One region of the Staphylococcus agnetis genome, then DNA from elsewhere that is predicted to be linked to it. Evidence: riboswitches for the same ligand, from Rfam matches in the RefSeq annotation. Region 1 holds a riboswitch; each other region holds the start of a gene.
What was found. Region 1 has a riboswitch for thiamine pyrophosphate ahead of GJE18_RS01815 (thiamine phosphate synthase). Riboswitches for the same ligand answer to the same signal wherever they lie in the genome.

Region 1 (4,813 bases):
ACATAGGCGTTTTGGTGAAGTATCAAGACTTCTTGTGCAAGTGGTCGCTGAAAATCTTGGGGTGTCAAGCGGATTTGAATAACACCTCCACAAAAAGTCTCAGTATGTTGCTGCTTATATGTCAGTCTTTGGTAATGATGTTTTTGACAGACATCGCAAGCCGCTTCTTTTAATTCAGTGATATCTATTGATTTAAATGTGTTTTTATAAATATCGAAAGCTTTCATTTCAAATGAAAATTGTCCGTGCATCACATAGTGAAATACTTCTGCAACGACGAGACTACTCGCAATATGAACAGCAGGGGGTAAAACACCATACTGCGCACAACTTTCCATTGTCTCGGGTACATCCGGCATGAGACAGTTCAAACATGGCCCATCCTTACCTATTGGAAAAACACTAACTTGACTTCCTACGACTGCACTATAAATATACGGGATATCTAACTTATGACACACCTCGTTAAGCAAATATCTTGGCTCATATCGATCTAGCCCATCTAAAATTAAATCAGGTTGATATTGAAGGAAAAGTGTTTCTGCATTATTTGACGTTAACTCTTTATTTAACGCGTTGATTTCAACATGACTGTTCATCGCATTAAGCCGCTCTTTTAACGCATACACTTTTGGGCGCAGCTGATTGGCGTCTCTTTCTAAGTAACCACTTTGCCGATGTAAATTCGACATACTCACAATATCTTTATCTAATATCGTTAACTTTCCTACGCCACTTCTCACAAGTTGTTCAGCGATACCGCTCCCCAGTGCACCTACACCTACAATAAATGCATGCAATTGCGCTAGTTTTTGTTGGCCTTGTTGTCCAAATGCGTGGAATTTTTCTTGTCTATCATAGCGTGACATTAAAGAAATCCAAGTCCTTCTGATGGACTAGATTGGACGGCATTATACCGAACCGGAATGCGACCCGCTTCATAACTGAGACGTCCCGCTTCAATCCCTTTTTTCATTGCACGCGCCATTTTCACCGGATCTTTAGCACCAGAAATTGCCGAGTTTAATAGTATTGCATCCGCGCCTAACTCCATAGCTTCCGCACAATCTTTTGCAGAGCCTATACCAGCATCAACAATAACTGGAATCTTACTATTTTCAATGATAAAACGTAAATTTAAAGGGTTGCTCAATCCTCTCCCCGTTCCAATCGGGGATGCTAACGGCATGACCGCATGGACGCCTAATTCCTCTAATCGACGAGCTAAGACGACATCATCTGAAATATAAGGACATACGATATAACCTTTTTCTAGCAATTGTTCACACGCGCGATACGTCTCAAAAGGATCTGGTAGTAGTGTATGATCATCGCCAATCACTTCTACTTTAATCATGTCACACACGCTAGCTTCATGAGCAATTTCCGCAATGCGCACAGCTTCTTCAGCTGTTTTAGCACCCGCAGTATTAGGGAAAGTAATAAACTTTTCTAAATTCACATCCGCTAATGGATTGGGCAATGTCTTGTCATATAAATTCATACGGCGTACTGCAAAAGTTAAAACATTTGTTTCTGATGCTTCAATAGCTTGTTTTTGAATATCTACACTTTCAAACTTTCCTGTTCCTAAAAATAACCTTGAATCAAATGAAAAATGTGCAATCTGAAACATATTATCCGCCTCCTACAAATTCTAAAATTTCAATTTGATCACATTCTGATAACGTATATTGTGGCCATACCGACCTTTTTACAACGTGACCATTTATTTCAATTGCCATACGTTTGCTTTCAATATCAAAACATTGAAGCATTTGTGTAATTGTCGTACCTTTTTTGAAATCATGTGTATCTCCATTGATCTTTACTTTCATAACTGTCCCCCTCCTTTCATCCATATAGACCTAACTTGCTTAACGTGAGACACTTTTTGATTAAAAGCCCCGCGAATCATCGCGATGCCTATAAATTGATGTGAAACGTTGACAATAGTAGTTGCATTTATTCCTCCTACAGCCACTAGAGGTAATGATTGCGCTAATACGTGTCGAACCTCAGCTTTCGTTCTGGGCCTTAGACCATGTTTAGATTCGGTTTGAAACAGATGCCCATACAATCCCCATATTGCCCCTTTATCTAACGCATAACGTATCGCTTTAGGTGAATGCACAGACATACTCACTTGCCATGCTTTAGTGTTAAAATGTGCAGGAATGTCGTACTCACGAAAATGAATGCGCTTAATATCGAATTCCTGCGCCAAAGCTACACGTGTGTGAATAATGAGTTTGTGTTTTGGGAATCCTTGATTAAGTAGCATCTGTATCCATAATTTGAGTGCAGGATCTGACATCGGAGTGCGCAGAATGACACCATCAATGAACGAAGCTCTATGTAGTAAACATTGTTGATGTTGTTCATTTAATATTTCAAAAGGCGTAATTACGATGAGCATCACGTCACCTCCTCAAAAAAAATACTACTTTTCTAAACATAGAAAAGTAGCATGCAAATCAAAAAACGTATGCCACTTTCCTACGCCAGCATTATCTGGATCAGGTCAAGGAATTTTAAAATCACTATTTTAATCTCAGCCGTTAATTGACGGCACTTCCAGTGGTAACTTTAACTATTCAATTTTTTATCGACGCGCGTATCGTGCCAGGTTCAGCACATAGCGAATGATTCTAAACAGATTTAAGAATAAATTGAACCCCATCTCACGAGGAGAATAAGCGCCTCTTTTCATTCTATTAAAATCATACAACGTATAAAGTAAAAAAAGCAACAGCCCAACTAATGAAATGAGCGTATGATAAATCGGATTGTGAATGAACCAACCTACTAAACTTGCGACAATTAACGCAATCAACACTACAAATAAGTACTTCCCTAAATTCGACGCGTCTTTAATTAAAAAGAACCCTATACAACCAAAGATGACAAATCCAACAATGGCTAATAATACATTTTTGAAAAATATACTCGGGCCAAGATCTTGTAGTGCAACTGTAAACGTGGCATAAGATAATAACCCTGATACGATGGTATAAATGTGTGACATGATTGGACCACTAAAACGTGCACGCTGTACAATCATTGTAAGCAGAATGAGTATTAACAAGGCAATGGAAAGTGGTTGTCGCCACGTTAAAGGTAAGAACTGTCCAACATACGTTGATATACCAAAAATCAACCAATAATACATAAAAAATAGCCAAACTTTACCATATTGTAACGGATGTGGTTTTATATTTGATTGACGTGTGGGTGATGACATATGCTTACCTCCTATCCAATCCATCAGAATATGTATATGCTAAAACAGTTAATGAATTATTACAACCATTTTAATATTTAACGAACTTAAAAATAGGGTATAGGTCTAAAGTCTTATATTTCAACCTATTCAAAGCTTTTAAAAAAAACACTATGTTTATCACAATATTACACCTTTGTAACAACGCACAAAATGTCTTTAAATTTTGATACCATGAAGTGGAATCTAATACTTAAAGTCATTCATTAAAAAATTATGGATATAAGGGGGCAATACTTTGAAAAAGTTCGCATTCGCACTTACATTTACTTCAGGAGCTGCAGCGCTACTTGTACACCAAGATGCTGAAGCTTCAACACAACATACGGTACAGTCAGGCGAGTCTATTTGGTCTATCGCACAACAATACGGGGTATCTGTAGATCAATTAACACAAGACAATAATTTATCTAACCATATTATATTCCCTGGTCAAGTGCTTACAATTGGTTCAGCTAACAATAACCAAACTGGAAACAACACACCAAATGTATCTCAAGGTAATACACATACCGTGCGCGCAGGTGAATCATTGGACTTAATCGCAGCGCAATATGGTGTAACAGCGCAAGATATTATGAATGCTAACCAATTAAATGGTTACCTTATTTTCCCTAATCAAACATTAACAATTCCTGGCGGTTCAGGTGGCAATGCTACAACAACTTCAGGGTCACCTACAGGCACTACGCAAACATCTAATGGCGGTTATACGTCACCAACATTCAACCATCAAAACCTTTATGATTGGGGTCAATGTACTTGGCATGTATTTAATAAACGTGCTGAAGCAGGCCAACCTATTAGTACATATTGGTGGAATGCAGATCATTGGGCTGCGAATGCTGCGGCTGACGGTTATGTGGTAGATCATAACCCGACTGTTGGGTCAATTATGCAAAACTACGAAGGCCCAGTTGGTCATGTCGCATATGTTGAACGTGTGAATCCTGATGGCAGCATTTTAATTTCTGAAACAAACTATAATACACCACCAGGTACACCAGATTATCGTACAATTCCAGCTTCAATTGCATCATCTTATAATTACATTCATTAAAACGAATCGATTGAACACTATATAAAAATAGGCCACCAAAGCTCATGTATAAATGAATTTTGGTGGCTTATTTTTAATTAACAGGTGTACTATGTTTCATCCCCATTTTTCAGGATTAGCGGAGCACTTATTTACCGTCCCTTTATTGAATAGTATTTATATGCGATGAGGTATGCCCTATTACACATAGAAAAAATCGCCTTCGAAGTTCATTTAAACATGAGCATTCGAAGGCGATTTGAAGTACCATTACATGATTTTTATATTAAAGGTAATCCAGTCTATTATTATATAAAGAGGTTCAAAATGAAATAGAAAATAGCTGCAATGATTGCAGTGATTGGTAATGTAATTACCCATGTCACAATCATACGTTTTGCTGTATTCCAATGAACACCTTTAATTCTATTAGCTGAGCCTACACCTAAAATAGATGAGGATACAACGTGTGTCGTTGAGAGTGGAAAGTG
Region 2 (4,813 bases), 1.2 Mb from region 1:
AATGAGCATTAATTAAAAGCCACACATGAAATTCAATCATGCGTGGCTATATAGGATATTGCAAATGGATAATGTCTTCTTTAATCTTCTTGGCGTTCATCTTTAAGTCTTGGTTTGGATTGCATCATTCGGTTAAACGTTTTAATGAGCGCTTCACCTTCAAGGCCTTCACCAACGAGTTGTTCTAATAAATTTTCAGCATAAACTTGACGTAATGTGTAAATATGACATTCAAATACAATTGAAATGGTATCTTTAAGTGGGGTAATATGTTTAATCGTTGCATCGAATAAGGCTGGATCATTTGATGGTCTCGTAATGACAACTCTAATATCTAATAATGTTTCTGATGCCATATAAGCTTCCATTTCTTCAAGGTGAATATCAGAGATAACCACTTCTAATAACCATCCCGTACCACTGTTTTCTTTATTTATTATCACGCCGTCTTTTAATTCGTATTCTGTCACTGTGCCATTTTCCGTAACAATTTGAAAGCGTACTGCTTTAAATGTCTTCATTGATGCAACCCCCTCAAAACTTTTTTCAACTTTACGAAATATGTTCATTTATAGTTTATTATAACTTAATTCTTTATGGAAATTCCAAAATCTTTATAAAAATTAAGGGTGTAACAGGTATAAATTTAATATTATTAGGCTTGCCTTAGATTCGGTGCAACGCGTATGCTATATACATCAAGAGAGGAGGTGACAACGATCAACCAGTTTCAAGCAATCGGTATCATTATAAAATCTCCTAATTATTATGATACGCATGATACTCCATTTGTTACTTTTACAATTAAAATTGAACGTGATTACAAAAGTAAGCAAGATAAGCCAATTTATGATTTTCTAAATTGTAAAGCTTTTGGTGCTATCGCTCAATCGATTCATGATTTTTACCAACATGAAGATCTCATCGCTCTCAACGGACATATCCAATCAAGGAGATACGAAAAAGAAGGCGAATGGCGGTACACTACAGAATTGGTGATTGCACACATTCAGAACCTTTCATCTCATCCGTTATTAAAACCATCCCTAAATTCAAATTTGTCCAATGATTAATATTCAATTTGTCTGAAATCCAATCACACACTCCATATTTATTTTATCTAACTTATAATAACTCCAATTAAATTTAGTTTTTATCTTCCACCCAATGTATCCAATAAGATATTTTCTCAACAGAGCTACATCCTTACAATCACTGTTATATCAAGTTGACGTATATGAATTATTCGTATATAAGTCACAGATGATAACCCCTCGTTTATGTTATTTCATATATTTACTTTTTCAAAACAACGTATATTTATTACTCAATATTTTAAATGTGTTGCCACTGTGAACTAACCCTATCAAGTCTCCAATATTTATGATTATAAGTATTGGAGGCTTTTAAGATATAAATACGATGTTGATCTTGATCTTATTTCTATATCATTACATCTTAAGTAACTGTTTGCCATTTAAGTGATTAACCGGATTTATTTAATGAGAATTTTATTTTTTGTAATCATTTATGAGTTGAATCGTTACATGCAACAACCTAATTGTAATGGTTTTGTAATATAAATGGGCGTTAATTTAATATTTTTGTCATGTGATTGAAAAAGACTGGTGCTATATTATTTGTGAACATAACAAATTTTTATACCAATTACTGGAGGATTACTAAATGAAAAAATTACTTTTAGCAACATCAACAGTAGGTTTATTAGCGGCAGCACAATTTGCTACTAATGCTGAAGCAGCAAATCAAGATCAATTACAAATTCATGAAGGTGTCCATGTGATTCAATGGGGTGACACTTTAAATAAAATTGCAAAAAAATATGATGTTACTGTAGAACAATTAAAAACATGGAATAACTTAGAGTCTGATTTAATTATTGCAGGAGAGAAATTATACGTGACTGAAGATGCGGCTGCAGCACATGGTTACCATGCGACACAAGATTTTATTTTACCAACTGCATATCATACGACTACATATAACACGTCATCATACAATGCAGCTGCTTACTATACAGCTCCTACTCAATACACATCAACACAATCTTATGAAACGTACGCTGCACCTGTAGCACAATATTCAGCGTCTTCATATTCAAATGTTCAAACACAAACAACTTCTAGCTATCAAGCACCAAGAACTACAGCCGGTTCAGGATCTGTATATCAACAATTTATTAATGCTGGTGGTACAGCAGCGATGTGGAATTCTATCGTTATGCCAGAATCAGGTGGTAACCCTAACATTGTAAGCCCTTATGGTTACAGAGGATTAGGTCAAACGAAAGAAGCTTGGGGTACAGGTAGTGTAGCTACTCAAACGCAAGGTATGATTAATTATGCAAATTCACGCTATGGTTCTGTAGACCGTGCAATTCAATTCCGTTTAGCTAACGGATGGTGGTAAACAACATCAAACGCATCGACATATGTCGGTGCTTTTTTTATTGCTATTTGTAAAGTGTTTTGTTACGTTGTTATTAAATAATACAAAGACTACTAGGGGAGCCATATGGCTGAGATGAATTACATTCGGACCCTTTGAACCTGATATAGTTAACACTAACGTAGGGAAGTAGCGTAGGCATTAAATCCTTTTAATAATGACTAGGCTACTATTTTTAGTAGTCTTTTTTTATTGAGAAAGGAGATTATTATGTCATTTTCTGAAAATCTAAAGCAAGAGGCACAACCTATTATTGATGCGATTTACCATGATGGCTTTATTCAAGGTATGTTAAAGGGTGATATCTCTAAAAATGCAATTCAACATTATCTAAAGGCAGACGCACGCTATTTATTTGAGTTTGCTAAAATTTATGCTTTGTTAATACCTAAGGTAGATTCAAAAGAAGAGATTCAATTTCTTACAGAACAAATTATTTTTGCATCGTCAGGTGAAGTTGACGCACATCATATTCTCGCAGATTATGTAAATTTATCATATAATGAAATTATTCAAGAAGGCGAATGGTATCCAACAGCAGATCATTATATTAAACATATGTATTTTAATGCATATCATTTTGATGATGTCGCATATACAATTGCTGCAATGGCACCATGCCCATATGTTTACCAACAAATTGGTCAACGCGCGATGCGTGAACATCATTTTTCCTCTAACCATCCACTTAAAGCGTGGTTTGAATTTTATGCAAAAGGTATGGATGATTTAATGAATCATATTGATCATTGGTTAAATCATTGTGCAGAGAATACATCAAATAACGCACAACAACAATTAAAGAGAAATTTTTTAGAAAGTACTGTCCATGAACGTAATTTCTTTAATATGGCATATACACAAGAACATTGGGCATTTGGAGGAGAGACATATGAATAAGCTGAATATTGCGTTAACCATCGCTGGCACGGATCCATCAGGGGGCGCAGGCGTCATGGCTGATTTAAAATCATTTCATGCATGTGGGGTTTATGGCATGGCAGCAATCACGAGTATTGTTGCTCAAAATTCCTTAGGTGTACAACATATACACAACTTAGATACGTCGTGGCTTGAAGAACAACTCGAGAGTATTTTTATGGACGCGCCACCACATGCGATGAAAACAGGTATGATTCCAACACCTGAAATGATGGCGTTAATAGCATCGTATGTTAAAAAAAGTACGATACCATACGTCATAGATCCTGTGATGGTGGCAAAAAGTGGCGATGCCTTAATGTCTGAACAGGTCCGTCGAGATTTAAAATCAACACTTTTACCATTAGCAGATGTTGCCACACCCAACATACCTGAAGCCGAAGAAATAACGCAAATGACGTTAGATACGGAAACGGCTTTGTTTAAAGCTGGCCAGTTTTTTATTAAAGATATTGGTGCTAAAGGTGTCGTTTTAAAAGGGGGGCATTTAAAGGGTAATGCTACAGATTATCTCGTGACTAAAGATGGGGTAACACAATTTACAAGTGAACGTTTCCCTACACGACACACGCATGGAACTGGGTGCACATTTTCAGCTGTGATAACGGCAGAATTAGCTAAAGGTAACTCCATAATTGATGCAGTAGCTAAAGCGAAAAATTTTATTTCTAAAGCCATTCAATATACACCAGAAATAGGTAAAGGAAGAGGCCCTGTAAATCATTTTGCTTATCAACGGGAGAAAGGTTGGGATTAAATTGAGTTATTTATCCAAAGTGAGAGAGACAAACCCACTCATCGTCTGTTATACGAATGATGTTGTTAAAAATTTTACGGCTAATGGCTTACTATCTATAGGTGCAAGTCCTGCAATGAGTGAGGCACCTGAAGAAGCAAAAGATTTTTTTAAAGTCACAGAAGGATTATTAATCAACATTGGAACGCTGACACGTCAAACTGGGGCTGATATGTTAGAAATAGCAAAACAAGCGAATGATTTAGGGGTTCCTATAGTGTTTGATCCTGTTGCTGTGGGTGCCTCACAATTTCGTAAAGACTACTGCCAACAATTTTTAAATCAAGTTGATGTCGATGTGATTAAAGGTAATGCCTCAGAAATACTTACATTAGTTGACGCGGAAACGACGATGAAGGGGACGGATAGCGCTGCAAATATAGATCATGTTCAGATTGCTTTAAAAGCGTATGAAAAATACAATGCAGCCATTATCGTTACTGGAAAAAATGATGTCATTGTGCAAGACCATCAAATCATTGAACTCACTAACGGTTCACCTTTATTAACTAAAATCACTGGCGCAGGGTGTTTATTAGGTGCCATAGTTGCATCATTTTTATTACGTCAAAAACATCCTAATATTGAAGCTTTAATTGAAGCAGT
Region 3 (4,813 bases), 320 kb from region 1:
TGTCAGCCTTTCTTTTATAGCATTTATTTTAGTTTAACATGAATCAAAGGAATCAATGAAAGTCTTTTTATTGGTGTTCATTTCAAATTATCAGAAATGAAAACATCAAAATCTATAATCAAAGCAAATTAAATCAAATAAACAGGATGAGACATTTCAGTCTCATCCTGTTTCAACACCCTCATTAAACGTGATTTTCAATTTTTTCAGGTGACGGTTGGCGTAATTGGAATACAAAAGCCACAATTGCTGGTATTAACATTAAAACTAAAATTGGTGTAATAAAAATAGATAACATCAATCCGTGAATCAAAATTACGATATATTCTGTTAATAACTTGAAGAACAGAATGCTTATCATAAACAATTTTAAGTAATAATGACTACCTTTCATCATATTTGTAACGGATGTCCATATAAATATCGTCACAATTAATAGTAATAAGAATAAGCTTACCCATTCATAAACATATTGTGTTTGTGATAGTTGCCAATCACCTGATAAAAATAATCCATTGCGGTTTTTAAATTCTACTAAAATGAAGAAAAATAACACAACCCCGCACGCAATGGATACGTATTCTCTTTTTAACCATTTAGGTCGATGTAAGAACGATGGAATGTCATCTTCTTCTAACGTTGCCCATCTCAACCATTTGTCTTTAAAGGCTTCACGTTTACGTCTTAGTTTTTCGATATCAATGCTACGACGTGTACGATATGAAAAGTCTTGCGTAAGTTCATTTGTGCGATCTTGGATATCTTTGAAGTGGTATTTTGATTGACCCGCAAAACTATATTTTTTACTACGAGAATAAGGATTTTCTTCTCCTGTGATTTCTTCTTGCGTCATAGGTAATGCTCGACGTAAAAATAAAAAGTTCCAAATCGCCATTTGGCCAAGCAACCATAATATTACGAAAAACGTGTTAATACTTAATACATCTATAGGCGCAACTTGTCGTTCCTCTATCCGACTATAAAGTGCCAGTTGCCCAATGATATAACAAAGACCATAACTTATGATAATCCATAGATAATGTTTTTTACGATTAAACGGATTAAGTTCATCTTTGTACGTGATATATCCAATATGTATTAAGAATGGAAAAACAAAAACAAAAGCTACAATACCGTAAACTTGTGACATGAATATTAACGTTAAGACAAAATAAATAATACCAATTAATAAAAACAGTATTGAAATATCATAATCAAAACGTGTTGTGTTCGTTAGCGTTCTCCCAATAAAAATCATAAAAAGACCAAATAATAAGATGATAATGCCACTCACTAAAGGTATTTCACCAATATAATTACTCATAACGCGAATAATTTCATTAAAAAAGGCCATAATAAAGTCCCACAAGTTCTCAATGTGAATCGCTGGCTTTTTATGTGCACTGAATTGGTGAATAAGTGGAATATTAAGGAAAATAATAACACTTAATAAAATAGAAACTGCACCGATGATGTAACTGTAGATCACTTCGGTGTATTTATTAAACAAAGACATCCGCTTCACCTCACAATTATTATATACGAAGACGCAGTACATGTCTTTATAAAAAACAAATCTCATTCTTAAGATGGAGAGACGTAAAACGTTGTAAATACACGTATTTTTTCAGTTTTTATAAAACAATGTTTATCATACTGCTTTCACTATATTTATTTATATTATCTTTTTAAACACGATTAAAACATACTTTATTCATAAGATTAACGCATTTATTTATTATACCAAAAGTTACATTTGTTTGTTACCCTTCTTTAAATGTTTAATAAATAAATATGTGGGAACTCTTAGAAGTAGATAACATAAAAGGAGAGATGTTATATGTCTAAAGAAGAAATCAAAAAAGCAGCAGAAAATGCTAAAGATAAAGAACAAGAATTAAAAGATAAAAAAGATGATGCTAAAGATGGTGCTGAAAAAACGAAAGATGATATCCAAAGCTCTTTTGAATAACGCATCCATTCAATAGCTGTATCTATTCACGGGGTCAGAACGGTTTATGTTCTGACTCCTTTTTTATTAACTGTAGTTTATTTAGATTCTTACACTTATTTGCATATCATTGATTAAATTAGCGTGTCTCAAAATACATTCAATTACCATTCAAACCTTATAACCAGCACTTTTCGTCAACGTTTAATCCACCATTCGATTCCACGCATTGACATTTAGTGACGTCGGGTGTATAGTGACGTTAATCAATTCAATAAACACACACTAGGGGTGTGCAAACTGAGATGAGGTCATCACCTCAAACCCTTTGAACCTGAACTAGATGATACTAGCGTAGGGAAGTGTGAAGATAAACTCTAAATGATTCACAATACGTCTGTTATTTGTGACCTTTCATTTGGTGTTCTATTTACACGCCCACGCACAGTACCTTGTTTAGGTGCTGTGTTTTTGTATATATAGGAGGATGTTTATGCGTTCAAAACGAAAAGGTTTAACATTATCTGACATATTAGTTACAGTGTTAATCTCTGTCATTTTTGCTGTTATTTATAATCTTTGGTGGGTGGCATACTATACCGTTCAACCTCTCGGCTTACATCTTGATCAATTGATGTATGGCATGTGGTTTGCAGTTGCTGTTGTGGCCTACCTTATCATTCCGAAAATGGGGATTGCTTTAATCGCTGAATTTGCAGCAGGTGCAGGAGAAACAATTATTATGGGCCGCTTTGATATTCCTACGATTATTTATGCCCTACTCCAAGGTTTAGCATGTGAAATTGTTTTTGCGATTTTTAAATATCAATCACGTGCATTTATGGTAAGTGTTTTAGCAGGGATGGCAGCAGCCATTATTAGTTTTCCAGTTGATTGGTATTATGGCTATTTAAATGAAGTTGCCGCTTGGAATTTAATTTTACTTATTATATTCCGTTTACTCAGTGGTGCTGTTTTAGCAGGGGTATTTCCTTATTATCTTGTGAAAGCATTAGACAAAACAGGTGTTACCAAACTATTCCGCCCTGCTTCTAAAGAAGATTATGATGCATTATAAGGAGCATTCATCGTGTTAAAAGCTACAAATTTACGTTTAAAATACCCTAATGGTCCTAAAAAAATTTTTGATGGGCTGAACATCGAAATTAAAGAAAAAGAAAAAGTACTTTTACTCGGTCCCTCAGGTTCTGGTAAGAGTACGTTGTTGAATGTCTTAAGTGGCATCGTACCCAACTTAATCGATTTACCTATGAAATATGATGACTTAAAGGTTGCCAAAAATGCTGGAGTTATTTTTCAGGATCCTGATTCTCAATTTTGTATGCCACAGGTGAATGAAGAACTTGCGTTTGTGTTAGAGAACCTTCAAGTCCCCCAAAATGAAATGGATCAAAAAATTTCAAAAGTTTTGGAGCAAGTACAATTAGATGTTCATCCTAAGCATGCGATACATCGATTAAGTGGAGGAATGAAGCAAAAACTAGCGGTTGCAGGCACCCTTTTACAAAAAGCGGATACGTTGTTTTTAGATGAGCCTACAGCCATGTTAGATACTGAAGCAACTGAAAATTTATGGACATTGTTAAAAACGTTATGGGAAGATCAAACAGTATTAATTGTTGAACATAAAGTAGAACATATATGGGATGTTGTCGATCGTGTTATTTTAATGAATCATGACGGACAAATAATTCAGGATGGAACACCTTCTGACATCCTCACCCATTTTGAAGAGACCTTAACAGATTACGGCGTGTGGCACCCTAGAGCATGGCAAGTCGCTCCACCGGTTGTCCAACACAATACACATTCTAATTTTCGTCTTACTTTTAAAAATGGCATCATCAAACGAGGCAAAAAGCACTTATATTCAGTAGACACTTTTCAAGTGCAATCAGGTGATTGGATTGTAATTACTGGAAAAAACGGAGCAGGCAAGACTACTTTTTTTGAATCACTGATGCAACTCATCCCGTATGAAGGTAGCCTTACATTCAATAACACTCCCATTCGTAAACTTAAAACCGCTTCATGTCATATGTTTTTGGTTTATCAAAATCCTGAGCTTCAATGTTTACAAAATTCAGTTTATGATGAAATTTTCATTAATTTCAAGCATCAAAATGCCGAAGATGCCCATGAAGCAACTGTAGAAATGTTAACATTACTGGATTTAATTCATGTTAAATCTCAACATCCCTTTGAACTTTCAATGGGTCAAAAACGCCGTTTAAGTGTTGCGATTGCGTTAAGTACATCTGCAGATATCATCTTGTTAGATGAACCTACATTTGGGTTAGATAGTCATAATACATTTAAACTTATTGATTTATTTCAACAACGTATTCAACAAGGCCAGGCCATTATAATGAATACGCACGATCCAGAAATCATTCAACGTTATCCCACACATCATTACATCATAGAAAATGGAAAAATGTTTGAAAGTAAGGTGACAACATGATTGAATCTTGGAAGTCATATCGAACATTTATGGATAAAGTCAATATAATAACGAAGTTGTTTCTAGGTATCGCATTATTCGTATTTGTGATTTTCGTACATAATTTTGATACGATGCTATACCTTGTCTCACTCATGTTTCTTTTGACTTTGATACTCAGTGGTGCTAAATTCCGAGTTTTATTTATTTTCATCACACTGAGTACATTGTTTGCCATCAGTTCATCACTTTTTATGATTTTTTACGGTAATGGACATCATGAGCTCTTCAAAATTGGATTTATTCGCATTACGGAAGAAAGTCTCGTTCGTGGGTTGCACTTATCTCTAAGAACGTTGGTCATTAGCTTTTTTGGTTTAGCTATCGCGTTTACATCG
Region 4 (4,813 bases), 290 kb from region 1:
CATCGACATCATTTAATTAGTGAAAAGCGAGACGCACAATTAGAAGGTAGTTTTGAGTCAGCTGAAGGTTTACTCGTAGGTACAGTAGATGCAGCATTAATGGCTCAAAATATTGCGTTAACTGCAGAGGATATGGGTTACGGCATTGTTTATTTAGGATCATTGCGCAATGATGTACCGCGAGTACGTGAAATTTTAGGACTACCAGAGTTTACATTCCCGTTATTCGGCATGGCGATTGGTGAACCTGCGGATGATGAAAATGGTACACCAAAACCCCGTTTGCCGTTCGAACATGTCTTTCACGTCGATGGCTACAACACAGATGATACCCAACTAGAAGCACAACTTGAGGCCTATGATGAGACGGTTTCTAACTATTACAACGCACGCACACATGGAGAACGTACGGAAACTTGGTCAGAACAAATCACGCAATTTATGAACAGTAAACAACGGTTAGAAATGTTGAACTGGTTACAAATGTCAGGATTTAATAAGAAATAAAAAATAGAGAGTGTGACGTATTAGGGCACACTCTCTATTTTTAATGCTGTGATGCGAGTTCGTCATAGTGGTTAGATTTAAATGTTTCTTCATCTAATTGTTTCGTTAATTTTGCAGTGCCTGTACCGGCGAGTAATGAATCGTTCACGTTAAGTGCTGTACGTCCCATGTCGATAAGGGGTTCGACTGAAATTAAGACACCCGCAAGACCGACTGGAAGGTTCAGTGCGGATAATACAAGAATGGATGCGAATGTCGCACCACCACCTACACCTGCCACTCCGAACGAACTCAGTACGACAACAACGATTAACGTTAAAATAAACTGCCAGTTCAGTTCAACACCTGCCACTGGGGCAACCATCACGGCTAACATGGCAGGATAAATACCCGCACAGCCATTCTGACCGATAGAGAGGCCGAATGATCCCGAAAAGTTCGCAATCGCTGGTGGCACACCTAAACGTTCAGTTTGCGTTTGAATATTGAGGGGTAACGCACCTGCACTTGAACGAGACGTAAACGCAAATAAAATAACTTCTGCTGTTTTCTTCATAAACTGAAGGGGATTCACGCCCAAAATTGCCAAGATAATCATATGAATGAGATACATCGTGAGTAAAGCTGCATATGAAGCAATAACGAATTTACCTAATGTCCATATGGCCGCAAAGTCACTTGTCGCAATCGTCGTAATCATAATCGCTAAAATACCATAAGGTGTAAGGCGTAAAACAAACGTCACAATTGCCATAACAAGTGAATAGACGGCGTCAATGCCACGTTTTAAAATGTGACCTTTTTCTGGTTCTTTACGTAACACACGTAAGAAAGCAAATCCGATAAATGCTGCGAAAATCACGACAGCAATCGTAGACGTTGCACGCGCACCGGTAAAATCTAGAAATGGATTTGAAGGTAATAATTCTAAAATTTGTGCTGGTAACGTCGTTGCGGTCATTTCTTTTGCTTGGTTCGTAATTTCAGAGCTACGGGCATTTTCAGCCTGGCCTAAATCAATCGATGAGGCATCTAAACCGAATAATAACGCAAAAACAATTCCTACTATTGCAGCAATGGCTACAGTGCCAATTAAAAACATTAAAATGAGACTACCCATTTTAGCAAATTTTTCACCGATGTCGATTTTTGTAAATGCGACGACAATCGATACGAAAACAAGTGGAATTACAATCATTTTAAGTAATGAAATGTAACCTTGACCGACGATGTCTATCCAAGATGTTGTTTCAGTGATTATTTTACTTCCCGCGCCATAAGAAATATGAAGGATTAGACCGAGAAGAATTCCTAAACCTAATGCGATGAAGACACGTTTGGGGAATTTTATATGTTTTTTAGCCATCCACCATAGCCCAACAAGAGCAATGATGAAAATGACGAGATTAAGAATAATTAAAAATGTAGACATGGCAACACGCTTCCTTTTAATTCCGATTTATATAATAAGAATAATCGGTATGCGGTACAAAAGCAAGTACATTTTTAGTTTTGTTGCACGTTTGGTGTAAAAGGTTGCAATGTATCGAGCGCTTGCACGTCACCTTGAATCGCTTTCGCCATTAATTGACCTACAATTGGAGAGAGTAAAATACCATTACGGTAATGTCCCGTCGCTACAAAAAGCGAAGGGCTAATTGGACCCATGATAGGGACTTCTTGATGTGTAATAGGCCTAATACCCGTCCAAGTTTTAATAATGCGATGGTTTCGAAGTTGAGGGAGCATTTCCTGACTTTTATCATCAAGCCATTTTAAATTTGACGCATCATTATCAGTCGACCAATTGTCCCATTCAGAAGTCGCACCGATTAAATACCGATTGTGATGTTTTGGAACAATATAGCAACCATTGGCATTAAAAAGGGTCGTCTTTAAAATAGGGGATTGGGTTTCGACTAACTTCACATCGCCTTTCACAGGACGGGTAGGTAATGAAATATGTATATCTGATAACAATTTGCCACTCCAGGCACCTGCCGCAATAACGAGTAAATCTGCCATCATAGCGCCTTGAGAGGTATGAACGGTATAGCCATCTCGATGTTTTTCAATGTGTGTGACTTCAGTATGTGAATACAATTGCGTGTTTTTTTGAGATATTACCGCTTTTGTGAGTGCTTGAGTATAAAGGTTGGCATGGATTTGACCATCGTCTTGAATTTTAAATGCGGCTGTTGTTTTGGGGTTGAGGTGTGGAAACAAACGGTGCAAATCTTTCGGATGGAACCATTGAATGTGATGGTCATCTTGTTTTAAAAATGAAAATTGTTTTTTGATATTTTCGATATGTGTGACTTCTGTCGCGATTTTAATGAGACCGTGACATTGGAATTCAATATCTATACCTGTATCACGTTGGAGTTGTTGAGCAACATGTGGCATTAACGCACGACTTTGCATCGCTAATCGATAGAGTGGGGTAGCTTCAAAAAATTCATTTTGAGCACCTAACATTCCTCCAGCTGCATACGATGCATTCATGCGAGGTGTGGTGCGATCAATAATAGAGATATTATAGGGAGCGTTAGATAATTGGCGAGCGATAGAAAGCCCCATTACGCCGCCACCGATAATGATTAATTTTTGCATAAAAAAACCTCCTGCAATCTTGTGCAAGAGGTGTCACCTGTATTGAAACAATCTGAAAAAAGGACTTTTTCCAGACACATAAATTGTGTTCACATACGGCTTCCCTTCGTTGGTACTAACCACTTCAGGTTCAAAGAGTTAAGATGACGTCTTTCTCAGCTCACTTAAGAGCACCCCTAGCACTTGTATTGCGTATTTATTTTAGTGAATCTTAGCCGCCGAATAAGCGTGCCCAAAAACCTTTTTGCTCTTGGTTGTTTTTAATCGTTGTCACAAGTTCTTGTTGTTCTTTAGTTTGTGTTTCGATGCTTTCTTGTGTTTTAGATAATTGATCCGCTTGTTGTTTTTGACTTTCGGTAATGGCATTTAAAGATTTTGCGTTTGTTTCAAGTTGGTTGTTTAACTGTGTATGTAATGATTTCAATTCTTCTTGTTGTTGGTGGACTTGAGAAATCATTTGTCCCAAAAGTTGGCGTTCTTCGCGCATTTTATCGATTTCTGCTTTTAGTTCTTGCATCATTTGAGGGAATTGTTGGTCTGATGGCAAGTTTTGACCATTATCTTTGACGATGACTTGTAAAAAGTCTTTTTCTTGTTCTAATTCTTCAAATGCAAGTTCATAACTGTTCGTGCGTCCAACACGTTCTGCAATTTCTTGGAATAATTCAATGTCTTCTTCTTGGAAATCCGTTGCTTCACGTCCACGGTATTCCGTTTTTTTCAACTGGTAGCCACGTTCTTCTAGGTGCTGTACAATTTTGCGCACTTGCTTTTCACTAAGCTCTGATTTCTGTGCAAACTCTTTTGTTAGCATGTTCATAAATCCTTTCTGTCAGTCATTTTAGACTTACGGTAGCCTGAGTTCAGTGACCCGTCAGTCTTACCTCTATCTTATTGTAACGGCTTTAAGACTGGATTTCAAGGGCTTACGTATTCATATCTTTACTCAAATTCATTTTTATTAATAGTGGATAAATCACACGTCTTGGAATGCGATTAGCAAAGACGTATTTCAAAATATAGCACGATTTTACACTTGTACCGTAGATATCTTTCGTTAAAGGAATGTTTGCTTTGATATATAAATCAAGAGGTACAGGTTTTCCTTTACGGTCTAATGAAGGTTGAATATAAGGGATTTGCGTTTGTTTTTCATAACCATGATGTGTTAAGAAATGACGTCGAAACGCGATGTCTTCTGCTGTTTTGGCATCGACATCTGGATTTTCGAGCGTTGATTCAAACATAAAGAAGTTCACATCGCGCCCGTGCAATTGATTAGATAATCGATTAATGCCTTTTTCCACTTCTTCTAGCATCATAGCTAAATATGTTTCCTGTTCTGCACCAGGTTCTGCGATTAAATAGACAATGAAGCCTGTGTTAGTTGTTGCTTCATAATGTGCTGTCGCAAAACTCACCACACGATTGTCTTCAATGCCGACTAGAAAAACGTAATCATTGTGTGTTTTTTCAGTTTTTAAAGATTGCACAAAGACAGATTCGTCTTCTGTTACGAGGGGATCTAATTTATCCATATAAAAATCGAGTGCGGGTTCATACCATTGATCTTGGGTAGATTTTATTTGTACAAATTTCATTACGTTCACCTCTCTTGATTGATAACAGTATAGCACAGATAGTTAAAAACAGGCGTAGTAGACTGGCGCTTTCATATAAAAAGGACTAGAAC

Region 2: linked by a shared signal. The riboswitch ahead of tenA (thiaminase II) and the one ahead of GJE18_RS01815 (thiamine phosphate synthase) in region 1 are both predicted to bind thiamine pyrophosphate.
Region 3: linked by a shared signal. The riboswitch ahead of GJE18_RS03370 (ECF transporter S component) and the one ahead of GJE18_RS01815 (thiamine phosphate synthase) in region 1 are both predicted to bind thiamine pyrophosphate.
Region 4: linked by a shared signal. The riboswitch ahead of thiO (glycine oxidase ThiO) and the one ahead of GJE18_RS01815 (thiamine phosphate synthase) in region 1 are both predicted to bind thiamine pyrophosphate.

The regions. Positions count from the first base shown of each region.
Region 1 covers NZ_CP045927.1:357,600-362,412, reverse strand. Annotated here, with positions in the region: gene GJE18_RS01830 (ThiF family adenylyltransferase) at 1-869, opposite strand, end outside; gene GJE18_RS01825 (thiazole synthase) at 869-1,636, opposite strand; gene thiS (sulfur carrier protein ThiS) at 1,638-1,838, opposite strand; gene GJE18_RS01815 (thiamine phosphate synthase) at 1,835-2,419, opposite strand; TPP riboswitch at 2,480-2,589, opposite strand; gene GJE18_RS01810 (Bax inhibitor-1/YccA family protein) at 2,606-3,244, opposite strand; gene GJE18_RS01805 (CHAP domain-containing protein) at 3,522-4,343, shown strand; gene GJE18_RS01800 (inorganic phosphate transporter) at 4,631-4,813, opposite strand, start outside.
Region 2 covers NZ_CP045927.1:1,652,146-1,656,958, reverse strand. Annotated here, with positions in the region: gene GJE18_RS08440 (YwpF-like family protein) at 81-521, opposite strand; gene GJE18_RS08435 (single-stranded DNA-binding protein) at 687-1,073, shown strand; gene GJE18_RS08430 (LysM peptidoglycan-binding domain-containing protein) at 1,687-2,430, shown strand; TPP riboswitch at 2,515-2,614, shown strand; gene tenA (thiaminase II) at 2,680-3,369, shown strand; gene thiD (bifunctional hydroxymethylpyrimidine kinase/phosphomethylpyrimidine kinase) at 3,362-4,168, shown strand; gene thiM (hydroxyethylthiazole kinase) at 4,170-4,813, shown strand, end outside.
Region 3 covers NZ_CP045927.1:674,772-679,584, reverse strand. Annotated here, with positions in the region: gene auxA (lipoteichoic acid stability factor AuxA) at 185-1,516, opposite strand; gene graF (glycopeptide resistance-associated protein GraF) at 1,841-1,972, shown strand; TPP riboswitch at 2,229-2,329, shown strand; gene GJE18_RS03370 (ECF transporter S component) at 2,445-3,029, shown strand; gene GJE18_RS03365 (ABC transporter ATP-binding protein) at 3,042-4,436, shown strand; gene GJE18_RS03360 (energy-coupling factor transporter transmembrane component T family protein) at 4,433-4,813, shown strand, end outside.
Region 4 covers NZ_CP045927.1:70,238-75,050, forward strand. Annotated here, with positions in the region: gene nfsA (oxygen-insensitive NADPH nitroreductase) at 1-507, shown strand, start outside; gene GJE18_RS00375 (L-cystine transporter) at 548-1,939, opposite strand; gene thiO (glycine oxidase ThiO) at 2,014-3,120, opposite strand; TPP riboswitch at 3,205-3,308, opposite strand; gene GJE18_RS00385 (DNA-binding protein) at 3,332-3,934, opposite strand; gene GJE18_RS00390 (hypothetical protein) at 4,047-4,721, opposite strand.